Regions from separate parts of the Pseudomonas sp. GL_090 genome, predicted to be linked through region 2. Evidence: riboswitches for the same ligand, from Rfam matches in the RefSeq annotation. Region 2 holds a riboswitch; the other holds the start of a gene.
The links. Region 2 has a riboswitch for cobalamin ahead of AC3ITA_RS12425 (CbtB domain-containing protein). Riboswitches for the same ligand answer to the same signal wherever they lie in the genome.

Region 1: linked by a shared signal. The riboswitch ahead of cobO (cob(I)yrinic acid a,c-diamide adenosyltransferase) and the one ahead of AC3ITA_RS12425 (CbtB domain-containing protein) in region 2 are both predicted to bind cobalamin.

Annotation. Positions count from the first base shown of each region.
Region 1 is NZ_CM174452.1:1,882,474-1,892,921, forward strand. Features, by position in the region: gene hda (DnaA regulatory inactivator Hda) at 1-53, shown strand, start outside; gene AC3ITA_RS08360 (C40 family peptidase) at 276-908, shown strand; gene AC3ITA_RS08365 (C40 family peptidase) at 1,074-1,610, shown strand; gene AC3ITA_RS08370 (O-methyltransferase) at 1,629-2,291, shown strand; gene AC3ITA_RS08375 (PQQ-dependent sugar dehydrogenase) at 2,402-3,715, opposite strand; gene AC3ITA_RS08380 (hypothetical protein) at 3,782-4,366, opposite strand; cobalamin riboswitch at 4,520-4,752, shown strand; gene cobO (cob(I)yrinic acid a,c-diamide adenosyltransferase) at 4,835-5,446, shown strand; gene AC3ITA_RS08390 (cobyrinic acid a,c-diamide synthase CobB) at 5,443-6,813, shown strand; gene bluB (5,6-dimethylbenzimidazole synthase) at 6,810-7,460, shown strand; gene cbiB (adenosylcobinamide-phosphate synthase CbiB) at 7,457-8,365, shown strand; gene cobD (threonine-phosphate decarboxylase CobD) at 8,358-9,350, shown strand; gene AC3ITA_RS08410 (cobyric acid synthase) at 9,347-10,448, shown strand, end outside.
Region 2 is NZ_CM174452.1:2,779,177-2,789,624, forward strand. Features, by position in the region: gene metH (methionine synthase) at 1-2,721, opposite strand, end outside; gene AC3ITA_RS12400 (fatty acid cis/trans isomerase) at 2,878-5,175, shown strand; gene nfuA (Fe-S biogenesis protein NfuA) at 5,394-5,978, shown strand; gene cobM (precorrin-4 C(11)-methyltransferase) at 6,147-6,893, opposite strand; gene AC3ITA_RS12415 (cobalamin biosynthesis protein) at 6,977-7,390, opposite strand; gene AC3ITA_RS12420 (CbtA family protein) at 7,387-8,094, opposite strand; gene AC3ITA_RS12425 (CbtB domain-containing protein) at 8,106-8,297, opposite strand; cobalamin riboswitch at 8,419-8,644, opposite strand; cobalamin riboswitch at 8,822-9,034, shown strand; gene cobW (cobalamin biosynthesis protein CobW) at 9,138-10,208, shown strand; gene cobN (cobaltochelatase subunit CobN) at 10,212-10,448, shown strand, end outside.

The DNA of each region.
Region 1 (10,448 bases), 900 kb from region 2:
AGGCCCAGCGCAAGCTGACCATCCCGTTTCTGAAAGAAACCCTCGGCTGGTAAGCCCGCTGAAACCGGGGCTTTTAGCCGGTTCGGCAAATTTCAGGCGCCAGCAATCCCGCTTTCCTGCAAGGTTGCAGGCCGCGTGCATGTTTAAAATGGGCTTAAGCGCTTAGATGTAAACGGGAAACGGATAAGTCACAAAAAGATCGATTGAATTTGCAAATGAGGATGATAGCGGGCATAGTCTCGGCTTCTTTACAACTTTCAGCCACGGTCGTGCCCATGCTAAATCGCTTCGCACCCCTCGTGCCTCTCGCACTCGTCACCCTGTTGTTCGGTTGCGCTGCCCACACTCCAGTGGCCCAGCAAGCTCCGCAACAGCAGGTTCAACACTCGGCCACTGCCCAGTCTTCCGCTCTCTTTCAGGAAGAGCTGGCCACCGAAAAAGAACTCGCAGACTTCGCTGGCGGCAAGTCCTACCAGCTTCCGGTCCTGGCCGACAGCATCCTCGAACGTGGCATGTCCCTGATTGGTACCCGTTACCGTTTCGGCGGTACTTCTGAAGCCGGCTTCGATTGCAGTGGTTTCATCGGTTACCTGTTCCGCGAAGAAGCGGGCATGAACCTGCCACGCTCCACCCGCGAAATGATCAACGTGGACGCTCCGCTGGTCTCGCGCAGCAAACTTGAGCCGGGCGACCTGCTGTTCTTCGCTACCAACGGTCGTCGTGGTCGCGTCAGTCACGCCGGGATCTACCTGGGCGACAACCAGTTCATCCACTCCAGCAGCCGCCGCAGCGGCGGTGTGCGCATCGATAGCCTGGGCGACAGCTACTGGAGCAAGACTTTCATCGAAGCCAAGCGCGCCCTGGCAATGGCACCTAACGCGTCGCCAATCGTCACTGCACGTAAATAAGCGGACATTTTGTAAGGCGAACTTAAAGTCTTACTTGAAGTTTGTCGTGTAGCCGCTAGAATCTTGATCTACAAATGATGGCAAACCGCCTGCGTCCAACGCAGGCGGTTTTCTTTTCTGCGCTCCCCGCAGAAAAAGCCGCAGCCAGATCAGGATGTTCTGCTTATGACGACGTCGGCCCGCCTCGCAATCATGTTCTTCGCAGCGCTGCTCAGTGCCTGCGCCAGCCGCACACCGCCTCCTGCGCCGGTGATTCGCGCTCCCATCGTATTTGGTTCCTCGCAGGCTTTTTCGCCCGAAGCGGAAGACGTGCTGTTTCGCGCCCTCGGTCTGGTGGGCACGCCTTATCGCTGGGGTGGCAACACGCCGGATTCCGGGTTTGATTGCAGTGGCCTGATCGCTTACGTGTACCGCGATGTCGCCGGTATTGCTTTGCCGCGCACCACGCGTGAGATGATCTCCATGCAAGCGGCGAATGTAGGCAAGGAAGGCCTGCAGACCGGCGACCTGCTTTTCTTTGCCACCAATGGCGGTTCCCAGGTCAGTCATGCCGGCATCTATGTGGGAGAAGGGCGCTTCGTCCACGCGCCGGCCACCGGCGGCACCGTGAAGCTCGACAGCCTGTCCAAGGCGTATTGGCAAAAAGCTTACCTGAGCGCCAAGCGTGTTCTGCAGCCTGAGCATCTGGCGCGCAATCCGTAACCTTCGGAGCTGCTGGTCATGACTGCTCGCACGCTTAATCTCGACGACGACCTGTACCAATACCTGCTCGATGTTTCCCTGCGCGAAACGCCGCTGCTCAAGCGCTTGCGCGATGAGACCCAGGCGCTGCCGATGGCGCGCTGGCAGGTGGCGCCTGAGCAGGGGCAGTTTCTTGCCCTGCTGGTGAAACTGACGGGGGCCAGGCGCTTGCTCGAAGTCGGCACCTTTACCGGCTACAGCGCGCTGTGCATGGCGGCGGCGTTGCCCGCTGACGGTTCGCTGATTTGCTGTGACATCCCTGGCGACTACAACGCCATCGCGCGGCGCTACTGGCAAGAAGCGGGGCTGGCCGGGCGGATTGACCTGCGGCTGGCTCCGGCGCTGGAAACCCTTGCCGAACTTGAGCGACAAGGGCAGGGCGGGCAGTACGACCTGGTGTTCATCGATGCCGACAAGGCCAACTACCCGGCTTATCTGGAACACGCCCTGCAATTGCTGCGGGTCGGTGGGCTGGCGGTGTTCGATAACACCCTGTGGAGCGGGCGCGTGCTCGAGGCCAGCCCCGAGAGCGCGGACACCCGGGCGATTCAGGCGCTCAACCGGGCGTTGAAGGATGATGCGCGGGTGGATTTGTCCTTGTTGCCGATCGGGGATGGTTTGACTCTTTGCCGCAAACGCTGAGCCCCTGTAGGAGCGAGCCTGCTCGCGATGGCTGTGGGGCAGGCAACATCAAAGTTGAATGCGCCGGCCTCATCGCGAGCAGGCTCGCTCCTACAGGTGATGTAGTGCCGTTACCTGGCAGCCGACACCCGCCACACCTTGTTCCCCACGTCATCGGCCACCAACAGGTCACCCTGTCGGTCGATCACCACGCCCACCGGGCGGCCCATGGCCTGTTCCTTGTCGTTGAGAAAACCTGTGAGCACTTCAACGGGCTTTCCGACCGGTTTGCCTGCGCTGAACGGCACGAAAATCACTTTGTAGCCACTGTGGGGGTTGCGGTTCCATGAGCCGTGCTGCCCGATGAATGCCCCTTGGGTGAAAGGTGGCGGCAACTTGCTGTTTTCGGCGAAGGTCAGGCCCAGTGATGCCGTGTGCGGTCCGACGGCGTAGTCCGGGGCGATAGCCTTGGCCACCAGGTCCGGGTTTTGCGGCTCGACGCGAATATCGACATGCTGGCCGTAGTAGCTGTACGGCCAGCCATAAAAAGCGCCGTCTTTCACTGAGGTGATGTAGTCCGGTACCAGGTCACTGCCGATTTCATCCCGTTCGTTGACTGCGGTCCACAGCGCACCACTGTGCGGTTCCCAGGCCATGCCGTTGGGGTTGCGCAAGCCGGAGGCGAAGATCCGCTGCCGGCCGGTGGCGCGATCCACTTCCCAGATCGCCGCGCGACCTTCTTCCTTGTCCATGCCGTTTTCGCCGACGTTGCTGTTGGAACCTACGGTGACGTATAGCTTGCTGCCGTCCTTGCTGGCGATGACGTTTTTCGTCCAGTGATGGTTCAGCGGCCCACCTGGCAGGTCGACCACCTTGATCGGCGGTGACTTGATCTGCGTATCGCCACTTTCATAGTGAAAACGCAGCAGGCGATCGGTGTCGGCCACATACAGGTCATTGCCGACCAGGGTCATGCCAAAGGGCGAGTTGAGGTTTTGCACAAACACCGTGCGGGTTTCCGCGACGCCGTCGTGGTCCTTGTCGCGCAGCAAGGTGATGCGGTTGGCGCTGGGCACCCTGGCTCCGGCGCGGCCCATGACTTTCTTCATCACCCAGCCGCGAATGCCTTTGCCGTCTTCGGGTTTGGGTGGTGCATTGGTTTCCGCTACCAGCACATCGCCATTGGGCAGTACATAAAGCCAGCGAGGGTGATCCAGGTCTTCGGCAAAAGCGGCTACTTGAGTGCCTGTGGCGGCGACGGGTTTCGCACCCTGCGGCCAGCCGATGGCCGGGGCGATGTTCACGGTCGGCACCAGTGTCTTGTTGGGTTCTGGTAGTCGGGGTGACGGGCCGGTGCCGTCGGAGACTTGCAGGCGGGAGGTCTCGCCACAAGCGGCGAGCCCTGCGCCAAGCGCGATAACGAGAACGAGCGGGGGCGTGCGCATGCTGGTCTTCCCTATGAATGCCTTGTTCTAATCATAGAGAAGGGTTGTCGTGCGATGGTTCAACCCTCAGCCGCGTGCCTCCTTGAACAGCACTGCAATACCGGGGTGATAGTTGCCGGCTTCGTTGCGCAACTTGCGATAGGCATAAGGGAAATACCAGGCGACAGCGCAGGTGTGTTCCTTTTGCAGGTCGTCGACCATGTCCTGGAGTTCTTCCGGTGTGGCGCCCTGCTGGGCTTTTTGCGGGGCGACGAACAGGCAGCCGAGCTTCAGGTCGCTGGCGTGGCTCAGGCGCTTCGCATCGCTGGCGATATCGAGCAGGGCCTGGGACAGGTTGAGGCTGTTGACCCGTGGCCAGCGCTGGCTGGTCTGGATGTAGGCGCGGGTTTCGGGGGAGGCCAGGAGCAGGTCGGCGCGGCTGTTGCGCTCGCCTTCTTCGGTCTGCTTGCGGGTGGGGGTCTGTTGCAGCGTGACCATCTCGGCCATCCAGGCGGCGGCGGACAGCAGTCCGAGATTGGCCTTTTCGTCGTGCCAGTACGGTGTGTCGCCATCGCCGCGGACGGCGTTGTAACGGTCGATGCATTCGAACCAGTGCTCGAGCACCGGACGCAGGAATTCCAGCTTTGGATTGCTGATGATCATGCCTTGCATGGGCTCACCCTTGTTATTGTGTTGTGAGATTGTGGCTCTTTGATATCACTGCTGAGAGCGTGGCACAAGATTGACGTCAGTTTATTGATTGATGGCAGTTATTCGGTCGATGGCCTCCCGGCTTTAATTGACGCTCCACCCCCAACCCTCTAACCTTCGCGGCTTGTTTCAGGTGCTCTGTGGCTTGGGTCGACAGAGTGAAACAGGGAAGCCGGTGAGTGAGTCCTTCTGTTGGTCGAAGGCCCGCAATTCCGGCGCTGCCCCCGCAACGGTAAATGAGTGAAAACTGTGTGTGATGCCACTGTGTCGATTTGATGCGGGAAGGCGCACAGTCTGGCCCCGCGCCACTCATGAGCCCGGAGACCGGCCTGATTCATCCAGCGGCATCACGGTGGGCGATGCCAGGCTTTTTGCCTTCTATTGTTGTGCCTGCCCGCCGTTATTCCTGCCTCAACGGAGAGCTCCCCCATGACTGATACCCCCGATCGTGACGAACGCCACCTGGCGCGCATGCAGCGCAAAAAAGCCGTGATCGACGAGCGCATCGCCAATTCCCCGAACGAGTGTGGCCTGCTGCTGGTGCTGACCGGCAACGGTAAGGGCAAGAGCAGCTCGGCTTTCGGCATGCTCGCCCGCGCCATGGGGCACGGCATGCAATGCGGCGTGGTGCAGTTCATCAAGGGCCGCAACAGCACGGGTGAAGAGTTGTTCTTCCGGCGCTTTCCCGAGCAGGTGCGTTTTCATGTGATGGGCGAAGGCTTTACCTGGGAAACCCAGGACCGCCAGCGCGACATCGCCGCCGCCGAAGCCGCCTGGGCGGTGTCGCAGCAACTGCTGCGCGATCCGTCCATCGGCCTGGTGGTGCTCGATGAGCTGAACATCGCCCTCAAGCACGGCTACCTCGATCTCGATCAGGTGCTCAGCGACTTGCAGGCCCGACCGCCGATGCAACACGTGGTGGTCACCGGTCGTGCCGCCAAGCCGGAGATGATCGAGATGGCTGACACCGTCACCGAGATGGGCGTGATCAAACACGCCTTTCAAGCGGGGATCAAAGCGCAGAAAGGCGTCGAATTGTGAGTCAGCCTCGGCACTGTCCGGCGGTACTGATTGCCGCGCCGGCCTCTGGCCAGGGCAAGACCACCGTCACCGCGGCGCTGGCCCGATTGCATCGCAATCAGGGGCGCAAGGTCCGTGTGTTCAAGTGCGGCCCCGACTTTCTCGATCCGATGATCCTCGAGCGCGCCAGTGGTGCGCCGGTGTATCAACTGGACATGTGGATGGTCGGCGAGCAGGAGAGTCGCCGCTTGCTGTGGGAAGCCGCCGCTGAAGCCGATCTGATCCTGATCGAGGGCGTCATGGGGCTGTTCGACGGGACGCCGTCGAGCGCCGACCTGGCGCGGCATTTCGGTGTTCCGGTGCTGGGTGTGATCGATGGCACCGCCATGGCCCAGACCTTCGGCGCGTTGGCCCTGGGGCTGGCGCGTTATCAGCCGGATTTGCCGTTCGCCGGCGTGCTGGCCAATCGTGTCGGCACGCTGCGCCACGCGCAACTGCTTGAAGGCAGCCTGACTGAAGGTTTGCGCTGGTACGGCGCGCTGTCCCGGGAAACCGGGATCGAATTGCCGAGCCGGCACCTGGGGCTGGTGCAGGCCAGCGAGTTGAACGATCTCGACCTGCGCCTCGATGCGGCCGCCGATGCCCTGGCCAGCAGTTGCGAGGTTGCGCTGCCGCCGACAGTCGAGTTCGCCGCCCCTGATGTCATCGCGGTCGAACCGCTGCTGGCCGGTGTGCGCATTGCCGTCGCCCGGGATGAAGCCTTTGCGTTCACTTACGGTGCAAGCCTGGATCTGCTGCGGGCGATGGGCGCCGAGTTGTCCTTCTTCTCGCCGATCCGCGACTGTGCGTTGCCGGAGGCGGACAGTCTGTATCTGCCGGGTGGTTACCCGGAACTGCACCATGTTGCGCTGGCGCAAAACACCGCGATGCTCGACGCGATCCGCGCCCACCACCGGGCGGGCAAACCCTTGCTCGCCGAGTGTGGCGGCATGCTGTATCTGCTCGACTCACTGACCGATGTCGAGGGCACTCGCGCCGAACTGGTTGGCTTGCTGGCCGGTGATGCGGTCATGCAAAAGCGTCTGGCGGCGTTGGCGTTGCAAGCGGTGGAATTGCCGGAAGGCTCGCTGCGCGGGCACACCTATCACCATTCGCTGACCACCACTGAACTGGCGCCGATTGCCCGTGGCTTGAGCCCTAACGGTGGGCGCGGAGCGGAGGCGGTCTACCGTGAAGGGCGGATGACCGCCTCTTATGTGCACTTTTATTTTCCGTCGAGCCCCTCGGCGATTGCCGCGCTGTTTGCGCCGGACCTTGAGGCCGTCATCGCTTCCGTAATGGATCACCTGACTCCTGTGGGAGCGAGCCTGCTCGCTAAGCGGCCATGAGCGACAACGCATTCTCTGAAGCCGAACGCACAGCGGTCTATCGCGCCATCGCCGAACGCCGCGACATGCGCCACTTCAGCGGCGGCACCGTCGAGCCCGAATTGCTCCGGCGCCTGCTCGAAGCGGCGCATCAGGCCCCCAGTGTCGGCCTGATGCAGCCCTGGCGCTTCATCCGCATCAGCGATCGCGCCTTGCGCGGGCAAATCCAGGCCCTGGTGGAAGAAGAACGCATCCGCACCGCCGAAGCCCTCGGCGAGCGCAGCGATGAGTTCATGAAGCTCAAGATCGAAGGCATCAACGATTGCGCCGAGGTTCTGGTCGCCGCACTGATGGACGACCGCGAGCAGCATATCTTCGGTCGCCGCACGCTGCCGGAAATGGACATGGCTTCGCTGTCCTGTGCCATCCAGAACCTTTGGTTGGCGTCCCGCGCCGAAGGGCTGGGCATGGGCTGGGTGTCGCTGTTCGAACCCCAGGCACTGGCGGACTTGTTGAGGTTGCCGTCGGGAGCCAAACCGCTGGCGGTGCTGTGCCTCGGGCCAGTCAAAGAGTTCTACCCGGCGCCGATGCTGGTGCTCGAAGGCTGGGCACAGGCGCGTCCGCTACATGAATTGCTGTATGAAAATTATTGGGGAGTGAGTCAATGAGTGTGGCGTTGTTGAGTGTCGCCGCGGTTGCGCTGGATGCGCTGCTGGGTGAACCCAAACGCTGGCATCCGCTGGTGGCGTTCGGCCGATTTGCCGAGCGCATCGAGCAACGTTTCAACGGCGGCGGTCGCGGCTGGCGCAGTCATGGCGTCACCGCGTGGGTGATCGCCGTATTGCCGCTTACGCTGCTGGCCACGGCACTCTCCTGGGCGCCCTATGTCGGCTGGATCGTCGAGATTCTCGCGCTCTATTGCGCCCTCGGCATGCGCAGTCTCGGTGAGCACGTCACGCCTGTGGCCAAGGCCCTGCGCGGCGGAGATCTTGATGAAGCACGCAAACGCGTGAGCTATCTGGTCAGTCGCCAGACCAGCGAACTGGATGAAACCGAGATCGCCCGTGCCGCTACCGAGTCGGTACTGGAAAACGGCAGCGATGCAGTATTCGCGGCGTTGTTCTGGTTTGCCGTGGCCGGTGCGCCGGGCGTGGTGCTCTACCGCCTGAGCAATACGCTGGATGCGATGTGGGGTTATCGCAATGAGCGTTTCGAACGGTTCGGCTGGGCGGCGGCGAAAGTCGACGACGTGCTCAATTACATTCCCGCGCGCCTGGTGGCACTGACTTACGCGCTGCTGGGCAAAACCCGGTTGGCGTTGAAATGCTGGCGCACCCAGGGCCCGACCTGGGACAGCCCGAACGCCGGCCCGGTGATGGCGGCAGGGGCGGGTACCCTTGGTGTCGAATTGGGCGGGGCGGCGATTTATCACGGCGAATTGCATCAGCGTCCGCAGTTGGGCGAAGGCGTGCCGGCGGATGCCGACTCCATTGACCGGGGCTGGCAATTGGTCCAGCGCGGGGTATGGTTGTGGCTGCTGATTCTCTGTCTGGGGGCCGAATTTTATGCTTGAGCACGGTGGGCGATTGCGCAAGGCGGTGCTCGAATACGGCATAGAGGAAGCCGACTGGCTGGACCTGTCCACGGGCCTTGCGCCTTGGCCGTTCCCGGTGCCGGATATTCCGCTGCGGGCCTGGGCCCGTTTGCCGGAGACGGACGACGGCCTGGAGCAGGCCGCCTGTGATTACTACGGCACCTTGCAGGCATTGCCGGTCGCCGGCTCGCAAATGGCGATCCAGCTGCTGCCGCGATTGCGTCGGGCGGGCAAGGTCGGCGTGCTGTCACCCTGTTACGCCGAGCACGCCGAAGCGTGGCGTCGCAACGGCTACATCGTGCGTGAAGTGCTGGAGCAGGAAGTCGACTTCTTTATCGACAGTTTCGACGTGCTGGTGGTGGTCAATCCGAATAACCCCACAGGCCTTAGCCTCACCCCCAGTCGCCTGCTCGACTGGCACACACGGCTGGCCCAGCGCGGTGGCTGGCTGGTGGTGGACGAAGCGTTCATGGATAACACGCCGCCACTGAGCCTGGCGCCGTTTGCCCATCAAGTCGGGCTGATCGTCTTGCGTTCCTTCGGCAAGTTTTTCGGCCTGGCCGGTGTGCGCCTTGGGTTTGTGCTGGCAGAACGCAAGTTGCTCAAGTTGCTGGCTGAACAAGTGGGGCCCTGGGCCGTGAGCGGGGCAACCCGGGTCGTGGGCCAGGCCTGCCTGCGCGATACGCAAGGGCAGGCGCGGCAACGGCTGCGCACCGAAGAGGCCAGCGAGCGCCTTGCGTCGTTGCTGGAGCAACACGGCTTCGAGCCCCAAGGCGGTTGTGCGCTGTTCCAGTGGCTGATCACCGAGCGCGCCGAAGAACTGTATGAATTCATGGCGCGGCGCGGCATTCTCCTGCGGTTGTTCACGCACAACGGCAGCCTGCGATTCGGCTTGCCCGGTAACGAAATCGCCTGGGTACGACTGGCGCAGGCGTTCGACGATTTCGCCAAGGACAACCAATGACCACGCTGATGGTGCAGGGCACCACATCGGATGCCGGTAAAAGCACGCTGGTGACCGCGCTGTGCCGTTGGGCCACGCGCCAAGGCGTCAGGGTGGTGCCGTTCAAGCCGCAGAACATGGCCCTCAACAGTGCGGTGACGGCCGACGGTGGCGAGATCGGCCGCGCCCAGGCGGTACAGGCCCAGGCCGCGAACCTTGCACCGCACACCGACATGAACCCGGTGTTGCTCAAGCCCAACAGTGACACCGGTGCCCAGGTGATCATCCATGGCCGCGCCGTCACGACCATGAATGCCGTCGCCTATCACGACTACAAAACCATCGCCATGCAAGCGGTGCTGGCCTCCCACGAGCGCTTGAGCGCGGCGTATCCGCTGGTGATGGTCGAGGGCGCGGGCTCGCCGGCGGAAATCAATCTGCGGGCCGGCGACATCGCCAACATGGGCTTCGCCGAAGCGGTGGATTGCCCGGTGCTGCTGATCGCCGATATCAATCGCGGCGGGGTTTTCGCCCATCTGGTAGGCACTCTTGAATTGCTGTCGCCGAGCGAACAGGCGCGGGTCAAAGGCTTCGTCATCAATCGTTTTCGTGGCGATATCGCGTTGCTGCAACCCGGCCTCGACTGGCTCGAAGAGCGTACCGGCAAACCGGTGATCGGTGTGCTGCCGTACGTGATGGACCTGCACCTGGAGGCCGAGGACGGCATCGATCAACGCCAGACCGATAAAGTTGAGCAAGTGCTGAAAGTGGTGGTCCCGGTGCTGCCGCGCATCAGCAATCACACCGATTTCGATCCGCTGCGCCTGCATCCGCAAGTGGACCTGCAATTCATCGGCCCCGGCCAGGCGATTGCGCCTGCCGACCTGATCATTCTTCCTGGCTCGAAAAGTGTGCGCAGCGACCTCGCGTACCTGCGGGCCAACGGCTGGGACACCGCCATCGCCCGGCACCTGCGTTACGGCGGGAAACTGCTGGGGATTTGTGGCGGTCTGCAGATGCTCGGAGAGCAAGTGCATGACCCGCTGGGCCTTGAAGGGGCGTCGGGTTCCAGTGCCGGTTTGGGGCTGCTGGCGTTCCAGACTCTGCTCGAACAAGAGA
Region 2 (10,448 bases):
CAGGCGTTCGGTGCGGGCGCTGCGGTTGGCAGTGCGCTCGCGAACCTCGATGTAGTCCTGGCGGGTCTTCTCGACGAAACCGGCCTTGAGCTCCTTGGACAGCAACTGCGTCGCCACGCCCACGGCGCGGGAGGCGTCGGTGACGTAGATCACTGCATCGTTGCTGTACTTGGGCTCGATCTTCACCGCTGTGTGCGCCTTGGACGTGGTCGCACCACCGATCATCAACGGCAGGTGGAAGTCCTGTCGCTGCATTTCGCGGGCAACGTGGACCATCTCATCCAGCGACGGGGTGATCAGGCCGGACAGGCCAATGATGTCGCACTTCTGTTCTTTGGCCACTTGCAGGATTTTTTCCGCCGGCACCATCACGCCGAGGTCGACGATGTCATAGCCGTTGCAACCCAGCACCACGCCAACGATGTTCTTGCCGATGTCGTGCACGTCGCCTTTGACGGTCGCCATCAGGATCTTGCCCTTGGCCTCTGGCTTGTCGCCTTTTTCCAGTTCGATGAACGGGATCAGGTGCGCCACGGCCTGCTTCATCACGCGAGCGGATTTCACCACTTGCGGCAGGAACATTTTACCGGCGCCGAACAGGTCGCCGACGATGTTCATGCCGGCCATCAACGGGCCTTCGATCACTTCGATCGGGCGGGCGAAGGACTGGCGCGACTCTTCGGTGTCTTCAACGATATGGGTGGTGATGCCTTTGACCAGCGCATGCTCCAGACGCTTGTTGACGTCCCAGTTGCGCCACTCTTCGGTCTCGGCTTCCTTGACGCTGCCGTCGCCCTTGTACTTGTCGGCGATGGCGAGGAGGGCGTCGGTGCCTTCCGGGGTGCGGTTGAGGATCACGTCTTCGACGGCGTCGCGCAGCTCCGCCGGGATCTGGTCGTAGATCTCCAGTTGCCCGGCGTTGACGATGCCCATGGTCAACCCGGCGCGGATCGCGTAGAGCAGGAACACCGAGTGAATCGCCTCGCGCACCGGGTTGTTGCCACGGAACGAGAACGACACGTTGGACACGCCACCGGAGGTCAGCGCATACGGCAGTTCGTCACGGATATAGGCACAGGCGTTGATGAAATCGACGGCGTAGTTGTTGTGTTCTTCGATACCGGTGGCGACGGCGAAGATGTTCGGGTCGAAGATGATGTCTTCCGGCGGGAAGTCCACTTCGTTGACCAGAATGTCGTAGGAGCGCTTGCAGATTTCCTTCTTGCGCGCTTCGGTGTCGGCCTGGCCGGCTTCGTCGAAGGCCATCACCACCACCGCAGCGCCATAGCGCTTGCACAGCTTGGCGTGATGGATGAACTGCTCGACGCCTTCCTTCATGCTGATCGAGTTGACGATGCCCTTGCCCTGGATGCACTTGAGGCCGGCTTCGATCACTTCCCACTTGGAGGAGTCGATCATGATCGGTACGCGGGAGATGTCCGGCTCGCCGGCAATCAGATTGAGGAAGGTCACCATGGCCTTCTTCGAATCGAGCATCCCTTCGTCCATGTTGATGTCGATCACCTGGGCACCGGCTTCGACCTGCTGCAGGGCGACTTCCAGGGCTTCGGTGTAGTTGTCTTCGCGGATCAGGCGGGCGAACTTGGCGGAACCGGTGATGTTGGTGCGCTCGCCGACGTTGACGAACAGCGAGCTGCGATCGATGGTGAACGGCTCAAGGCCCGAGAGGCGGCAAGCCTTCGGGATGTCCGGAATCTCGCGCGGCGCATAACCGGCCACGGCCTTGGCGATGGCTTCGATGTGGCCCGGCGTGGTGCCGCAGCAGCCGCCGACGATGTTGAGGAAGCCGCTCTGGGCGAACTCTTCGATGACCTTGGCGGTTTCCGACGGCAGTTCGTCGTACTCACCGAATTCGTTCGGCAGGCCGGCGTTCGGGTGCGCGGAAACGTGGGTGCCTGCCTTGTTCGACAGTTCTTCGAGGTACGGGCGCAATTCGCGGGCGCCGAGGGCGCAGTTCAGGCCGACGGAAATCGGCTTGGCGTGGGCCACGGAGTTCCAGAACGCTTCGGTGGTCTGGCCCGACAGGGTGCGGCCCGAGGCATCGGTGATGGTGCCGGAAATCATGATCGGCAATTCAATGCCCAACTCCTCGAACACGCCTTGCACGGCGAAGATCGCGGCCTTGGCGTTGAGGGTGTCGAAAATGGTTTCGATCAGGATCAGGTCGGCGCCGCCTTCGATCAGGCCTTTGGTGGACTCGGTGTAGTTCTCCACCAGTTCATCGAAGGTCACGTTGCGGTAGCCGGGGTTGTTCACATCCGGGGACAACGAGCAGGTACGGCTGGTCGGGCCGAGCACGCCGGCGACGAAGCGCGGCTTGTCCGGGGTTTCGAGGGTCTTGGCGTCGGCAACCTTGCGCGCCAGGCGTGCGCCTTCTACGTTTAACTCATACGCCAGGCCTTGCATGCCGTAGTCAGCCAGGGAAATCCGGGTGGCGTTGAAGGTATTGGTTTCCAGAATGTCGGCGCCGGCGTCCAGGTAGGCTTTTTCAATGCCGCCAATCACGTCCGGACGAGTCAGTACCAACAGGTCGTTGTTGCCTTTGACGTCGCTTGGCCAGTCAGCGAAGCGTTTGCCACGGTAATCCTGCTCTTCGAGCTTGTAGCTCTGGATCATCGTGCCCATACCGCCATCGAGAATCAGGATGCGCTCTTTGAGGGCGTGCTTGAGAGCTTGAAGGCGAACGCTGCGATCGGACATTTGGACTACTCGGTAAGACCATGACGAAGGGCCGGGATGATAGCAAACCTGTGCGCTTTTGGAGCATGACTCGAATTTGCATGAATATCGTTCATGTTGGTAAGGATGACAGACCGGTAGAATCGCGGCGTTTTTTCAGGATTCAGGACCAGGGACATGTCGTATCGCTTCGTCATCGGCACATTGCTGCTGTTTTTAAGCTGGGGCGCCGTGGCGCAAGGACCGGCGATTTCCTCTGCCATTTCATACAGCCGCGACATTCAACCGATCTTCACTGAAAAGTGCGTGGCCTGCCACGCCTGCAACGACGCCGCCTGTCAGCTCAACCTGGGCAGCGGTGAGGGCGCGGCACGTGGTGCGACGAAAGTCCCGGTTTATGACGGTGACCGCACTAAAGCGGTGGCACCAACCCGACTGTTCTATGACGCCTCCGGCAAACAGGCCTGGCAGCAAAAGGGCTTCTATTCGGTGCTCGATGCCCAGGGCAGCCAGGCTGCACTGATGGCGCGGATGCTGGAGCTTGGCCACAGGACTCCGTTGCAACCCAACGCGAAACTGCCGGAGGACATCGTCCTGGGCCTGAATCGGGAAAACATGTGTGCCATGCCCGCAGAGTTCGACGGCTACGCCGCCAGGCATCCGAAGGAGGGCATGCCGCTGGCAGTGACCGGCCTGACCGACCTGCAGTACCAGACGCTGCAACGCTGGCTGGCGGCGGGCGCGCCGATTGATCAGCAGGCGCTGGCGCCCAGCGCCAGGGAAGCCTTGCAGGTGGTGCAATGGGAAAATCTGCTCAATTCGCCGGGCGCCCGGGAAAGTCTGGTGGGGCGCTGGCTGTACGAGCACTGGTTCCTCGCCCATCTCTACTTCAGGGACGGCGAGCCTGGGCATTTCTTCCAGTGGGTGCGTTCGCGCACCCCGAGCGGCCAGCCGATCGACCTGATCAACACCCGTCGCCCCAACGATGATCCGGGCACGGAGTTCTACTATCGCTTGTGGCCGGTGCAGGGCGTGATCGTGCACAAGACCCACATCACCTATCCGCTGAGTCCAGCAAAGCTGGCGCGGGTCAAGAGCCTGTTCTACAGCGGCAACTGGCAGGTCGACGCGTTGCCGGGCTATGGACCGCAGAGCCGGGCCAACCCGTTTGCCACCTTCGAAGCGATTCCGGCCCAGGCGCGCTATCAGTTCATGCTCGATAATGCCGAGTACTTCGTGCGCACCTTTATCCGTGGGCCGGTGTGTCGTGGTCAGATCGCCACGGACGTGATCCGCGATAATTTCTGGGCGCTGTTCCAGGCGCCCGAGCACGACCTGTATGTCACCGATCCGAACTATCGCGGGCAAGCCACGCCGTTGCTGGCCATGCCGGGGCAGAACGATGATGTCGGCAGCGTCCTCAGCCTGTGGCACGACTACCGCGACAAGCGCAACGAATACGAAGCCTTGCGCCGGGACAGCTACGCCGATGAGCCGGCGCCGAGCTGGTCGACCCTGTGGGCCGGCAACGACAATGCGTTACTGAGCATCTTCCGCCATTTCGACAGCGCTTCGGTGACCAAAGGCCTGATCGGTGAGGTGCCGCAAACCATATGGCTGTTCGACTATCCGCTGCTGGAGCGCACCTACTATCAACTGGCGGTGAACTTCGATGTGTTCGGCAACCTGTCCCACCAGGCCCAGACGCGCCTGTATTTCGACCTGATCCGCAACGGTGCCGAGCAAAATTTCCTGCGCCTGATGCCCGCCGATTCCCGGGACGACTACCTGGATGACTGGTATCAGAATAGTGGCAAGTTCAAGATGTGGCTGGACTACGAGACCATCGATGACGATAAACCGACCGCGCTGAGTCTGAACCCGGCTGATCCCAAGCGTGACTTTGCCCATCAGTTGCTGGCCCGATACGGCGACCTTAATGCCAGGCCCGACCCGATCAACCGTTGCGATGGCGCTTACTGTTCGCGGCCGAACATCGACCCGGACCTGCAAAGTGCCGAGCAGGCGTTGAGCCGCCTGACTTCGCGTCCGGCCGCCGGGCTGAAGGTCATCGATCAGTTGCCGGAAGCCACCCTGCTGCGTATCGAAACCAGCAGCGGCAAGCGAGAGGTCTATAGCCTGCTACGCAATCGTGCGCACAGCAATGTGGCGTTTTTGCTCGGTGAGTCACTGCGCTACCAACCAGGTCTCGACACCCTGACGATTTTCCCGGGGGTGCTCAGCAGCTACCCGAACTTCATGTTCAACATCCCGGCCGGGCAAGTGCCGGCCTTTGTGGATGCGATGGAAAGCGCCAAGGACAGCGACAGCTTGGAGAAAATCGTCGAACGTTGGGGAATACGCCGCAGTCATGCGCAATTCTGGTTCTATTTCCATGACCTGAGCCGCTATATCCAGGAAAACGATCCGGTGGAAGAGGGCGTGCTGGACATGAACCGCTACGAGAACCTCTGATCCGCCACAAATCCCCTTGTAGGAGCGAGCTCGCTCGCGATGGTCTTAAGTGCTCCGCGTAAACCCGGGAGTGCGCGTTATCGTTGGCGACCATCGCGAGCAAGCTCGCTCCTACAGAAAACCAGGGGAATAGTCGGAATCTTTCCCGACAAAAATACTAGGACTTTGTCCGGCGCGTTGATTGGCGTAAACTGCGCCCAAGCCTGCGAGGAGTTTCCATGACCGCTATTACCATCACCGACGCCGCCCACGATTACCTGGCTGATCTGCTCTCCAAGCAGAACACCCCGGGCATCGGCATCCGCGTCTTCATCACCCAGCCTGGCACCCAGTACGCCGAAACCTGCATTGCCTACTGCAAGCCGGGCGAAGAAAAACCCGAAGACACCGCGCTGGGGCTCAAAAGCTTCACCGCGTACATCGACCACTTCAGCGAAGCCTTCCTGGACGATGCCGTTGTCGACTACGCCACCGACCGCATGGGCGGCCAGCTGACCATCAAGGCGCCAAATGCCAAAGTACCGATGGTCAACGCCGACAGCCCGGTCAACGAGCGCATCAACTACTACCTGCAAACCGAGATCAACCCGGGGCTGGCCAGCCACGGCGGTCAGGTCAGCCTGATCGACGTGGTCGAAGACGGCATCGCCGTTCTGCAGTTCGGCGGTGGTTGCCAGGGCTGCGGCCAGGCCGACGTGACGCTGAAGGAAGGCATCGAGCGCACCTTGCTCGAGCGCATCCCGGAGCTCAAAGGCGTTCGCGACGTGACCGACCACACGCAGAAAGAAAACGCCTACTACTAAGGTGTTCGCTGCGAATTGAAAAACGGCGCCCCGTGAGCGCCGTTTTTTTATGGGTTGAATTCATTGACGCCTTCGCGAGCAGGCTCGCTCCCACAGTAGATCTTCAGTAACCAGGGACTTGTGCCCCGCACAGACCATTGTGGGAGCGAGCCTGCTCGCGAAGGGGGCTTATGGGCGATAGAGATGCGCATGCCCGGCGCGATACAGCGACGACTCACTGAAGTGGTCACTGCCCAGCACCCGACCCACCAGAATCAACGCGGTACGGCGAAAGCCCTTGGCTGCAACCTTCCCGGCAATATCCTCCAGCGTGCCTACCACCCAATCCTGATCCGGCCAGCTCGCGCGGTGCACCACCGCAATCGGGCAATCGGCGCCATAATGAGGTAGCAGTTCCTCAACGATCTTCGCCAGGTGATTGACCCCCAAATGAATTGCCATGGTCGCGCCGTGCTGCGCCAGGCTGGAGAATTCCTCTCCCGGTGGCATGGCGGTCTTGTCGGCGTAGCGAGTCAGGATCACGCTCTGCGAAATGTCCGGCAGGGTCAGCTCCGCGCCCAGGAGCGCCGCGCAAGCGGCGGTGGCCGTCACGCCGGGTACGATTTCGAACGCAATGCCCAGCTCACGCAGATAGCGAATCTGCTCGCCAATGGCGCCATACAGGCTCGGATCGCCGGAGTGCACCCGGGCGACATCCTGGCCTTTGGCGTGGGCGCTCTTGATCAGGTCGATGATCTGTTCCAGATGCAGTTCGGCGCTGTTGACCACCTGTTCGGCACAGTGACCTTCCAGCACGGCGGCGGGCACCAGGGAGCCGGCATAAATGATCACCGGGCAGCTGCGAATCAGCCGCTGGCCCTTGACGGTAATCAGTTCGGGGTCGCCGGGACCTGCGCCAATGAAGTAGACGGTCATGGTCGGTTCCTGTGGGGAAATAGAGGCTGAACAGGGCTTCAGATGAAGAATGTTCATGATCAAAGGCGGGGATTATCGGTTTTTTACGCAGCGCCGGCCAATGCCAGTGTTGCCTGGGCGTATTTTTGTCGTGGAATCAGCAGTTTTGCCGGGGCCTGGGCCAGTTGTTCCGCCAGGGCCAGTGCGGCGCTTTCCGCCACGCCGTAGCAACCGGTGCGTTCAAACGCTATTTGCGATTGATGACTGAGTTGCGGTTCATAAGCGGCCAGTTGTTCACTGCTGAAATACATCAATTCCAGGCCAAGCTGCTGAGCCAGTTCGATTAACGCAGGTTCGTCGCGCTTCGAATCGATGCTGGCCAGTGCCTTGATTTCATGACGCCCAATCTGGTGCGCCTCCAGCGCCTGATCGAGCAGCGCCAACAACGTGCTGACAGGGCAGCCTCGCTGGCAGCCCAGGCCGACCACCAGGGTCGGCGCTGTGCTGATATCGGTCATGCGTGGTATTGACCATCGCTTTTGCGACGGAACAACCAGGCGCTGATCAGGCCCAGGGCCAGCCAGAACGCCACGTTGGTCAGTTGCGAAGCGATTTTGAACCGGGTTTCCAGCGCCTCTGGAGCGAGCATCGAATGCACTTCCGGTTGCGGTGCGCCAATCACATGGGGAACGGCGAGGATCGCTGCACCCAGGACTTTCATCAGCCAGTGACGGCTGAACACGATCAGTGCGATACCGACGGCGGTGGAGGCGGCGGTACCGACCCACCACAGTTGCCGTTGTGCCAGGTCGGCGGCGGCGGTGCCGGGCAGTTCAGGTGGCAGGCCGAGGGTCGGCGCGAGCACGAAGGTCGCGTAACCGGCCAGGCCCCAGAGCAGGCCTTGCGAGGTTCTGGTCGGCGCACGCAAGGTGTACAGGCCAGCGAGCATCAGGGCGAAACCGACGGCCACCACCAGGTTGCCGCCAGTGGTCGACAGCACGCGCTGCCAGCCGTCTTCCGGCTCCCAGGCTTGCGCATCGTGAGTGTGGGCAGCCGTCGCACCGTCGGCGTGTTCATGCATTTCAACAGCGGCCGGTTCGGATTTTTCGTAGGTCTCGGCCTGCAAAATCAGCGGGGCGACCCAGAAGCTTTGCAGCAGGGTCAACAACAGGGCGGCCAGCAGCCCTGTGAAACCTGCGGTTTGCGCAATACGCTTGATCATGTCGACAGCTCTCAATGGCACGGGAACGCGGAGCTGTGACGGGTATCGTGGGCGGCGTTGTGCACCGCTTCGATGTGCGAGAAACCGGCAAAATACACAAGGCAGGCGCCCAGAATCGACGCGCAGACGGCGGCGGTCAGACGTTGGGTCAGGGTTGAGGTGGTGCTCGCGGCTGTGTGTTCGGCGCTGCTGATGATCGACATGGCGTTTCCCTCTGGTCTGTCAGCGGGGAATAAGAGCGCATGCAAAAACCCGCACGACCAGGCGCGCAGAGGTTCAAACAGCGCCCGCCCACCGCGGGTTTGTTGGTTCAGTGACCGTACTGGTCACTTTGTGTTGCGGGCCGGTCTCCGGGCTCACGAGGGGCAAAGGCTTTGGCCTGAACCTGAAAACATCACCTTCCCATACCTTGCAGGCACAGTGGATCTGACGCTTCGCTCGCTTACCGTTGCGGGGGCAGCACCGGACTGACATGGCTTAAGAGTAAAGCACATGATTCACCGGTTTCCCGTTTCACCCTGTGAAGGGCACCCGTAACAAGGCGTGTAGGAGAGCATGGGCGGGGGTTGGGCGTCAATTGGCAAGGGTTCTCAACTCGAAACCGAGGTGACTTCATCGCGAGCAGGCTCGCTCCCACAAGGGACCGCATTCCAATGTGGGAGCGAGCCTGCTCGCGAAGGGGGCACCGCCGATTTCAAGTGAACATTGACCCGCCCCAAGACCATGCGTAGCCTTGCGCTTTCGAGGTTCTTCGGCGTTTGTCGAAGCTAAGAAGGGAACGCGGTCGATGCCGCGGCTGCCCCCGCAACTGTGAACGGTGATGTTCGTTGCCACGCCACTGCAGGCTCAAGTCATGAGGCCGGCGGGAAGGCGCAGCGAATGCCAGGCTCAAGGCCGGCACACCGTCAGCCAGGAGACCTGCCTCGTCACAGATTCTCACTTTCAACCGGGCGGGGTGATCCGGTGGCGAACTCTTCAGGCACGCGCGTCCGTGTTGCCGGTCGTCGTCCCGTATGCCCGCCACTTAAGCCATAGGGCATCCGATGAAAACACTGGCCAAACTCCCCGTCACCATCGTCACCGGCTTTCTCGGCTCGGGTAAAACCACGCTGCTGCGGCACATGCTCGACAACGCCCAGGGTCGCCGCATCGCGGTGATCGTCAACGAATTTGGCGAGCTGGGCATCGACGGCGAAATCCTCAAGCAGTGCTCCATCGGTTGCACCGAAGAAGAAGCCAACGGCCGTGTCTATGAGCTGGCCAACGGCTGCCTGTGCTGCACCGTCCAGGAAGAATTCTTCCCGGTGATGCGCGAACTGGTGGCCCGTCGCGGCGATCTGGACCACATTCTCATCGAAACGTCCGGCCTGGCGCTGCCAAAGCCGCTGGTGCAGGCCTTCCAGTGGCCGGAAATCCGCAGTGCCTGTACGGTGGATGCGGTGATCACCGTGGTCGACAGCCCGGCCGTGGCCGCCGGCACCTTCGCCGCGTTCCCGGATCAGGTCGACGCCCAGCGCAAACTTGACCCGAACCTGGACCACGAATCGCCGTTGCACGAACTGTTCGCCGACCAACTGGCCAGTGCTGACCTGGTGATCCTCAACAAGGCTGACCTGATCACCCCGGCGGACCTGGCCCGCGTGCGCCTGGAAGTCGCCGAGGAATTGCCGCCAGCGGTGAAAATCATCGAAGCCAGCAGCGGTCGCCTGCCGCTGGACGTGCTGATCGGCCTGGGTGCCGGCTCCGAAGAACACATCGACGGCCGTCACAGCCACCACGACCATCATCACGATGGCGACGACGATCATGACGACCACGATCACGACGCCTTCGATTCGATCTCCATCGAACTGCCGCAAGCCGACGAAAGCCTGCTGCTGGACGCGTTGACCCAACTGGTGGTCCAGCACGGCATCCTGCGGGTCAAGGGTTTTGCGGCGATTCCGAACAAGCCGATGCGCCTGCTGATCCAGGGCGTGGGCACGCGTTTCGACAAGCATTTCGACCGCCAGTGGGGCGCCGAAGAAGCGCGAGTCACCCGCCTGGTGCTGATCGGCCAGCAACTGGACGCCACTGTTCTCGAAGCGCAATTGCGCGCCGCGCTCAGCGTGTAAGCCATGCACCTGCTCAGGACCCAGCCCGGCGGTTTCGTGTCGGATGACAATATCGCCGACCTTGGACAAACCCCCGCCGAGCTGGTGGTCCTGTGCAGCGGCGATTCCAGCCTGGCGCTGCTTGCCGAAGCGGCGCAACAGTTGCCCGACGATTACCCGAGCGTGCGCCTGGCCAACCCGATGCAGGTGCAAAACCATGCCTCGGTGGATTTGTATGTCGATGAAGTGCTGCGTCACGCC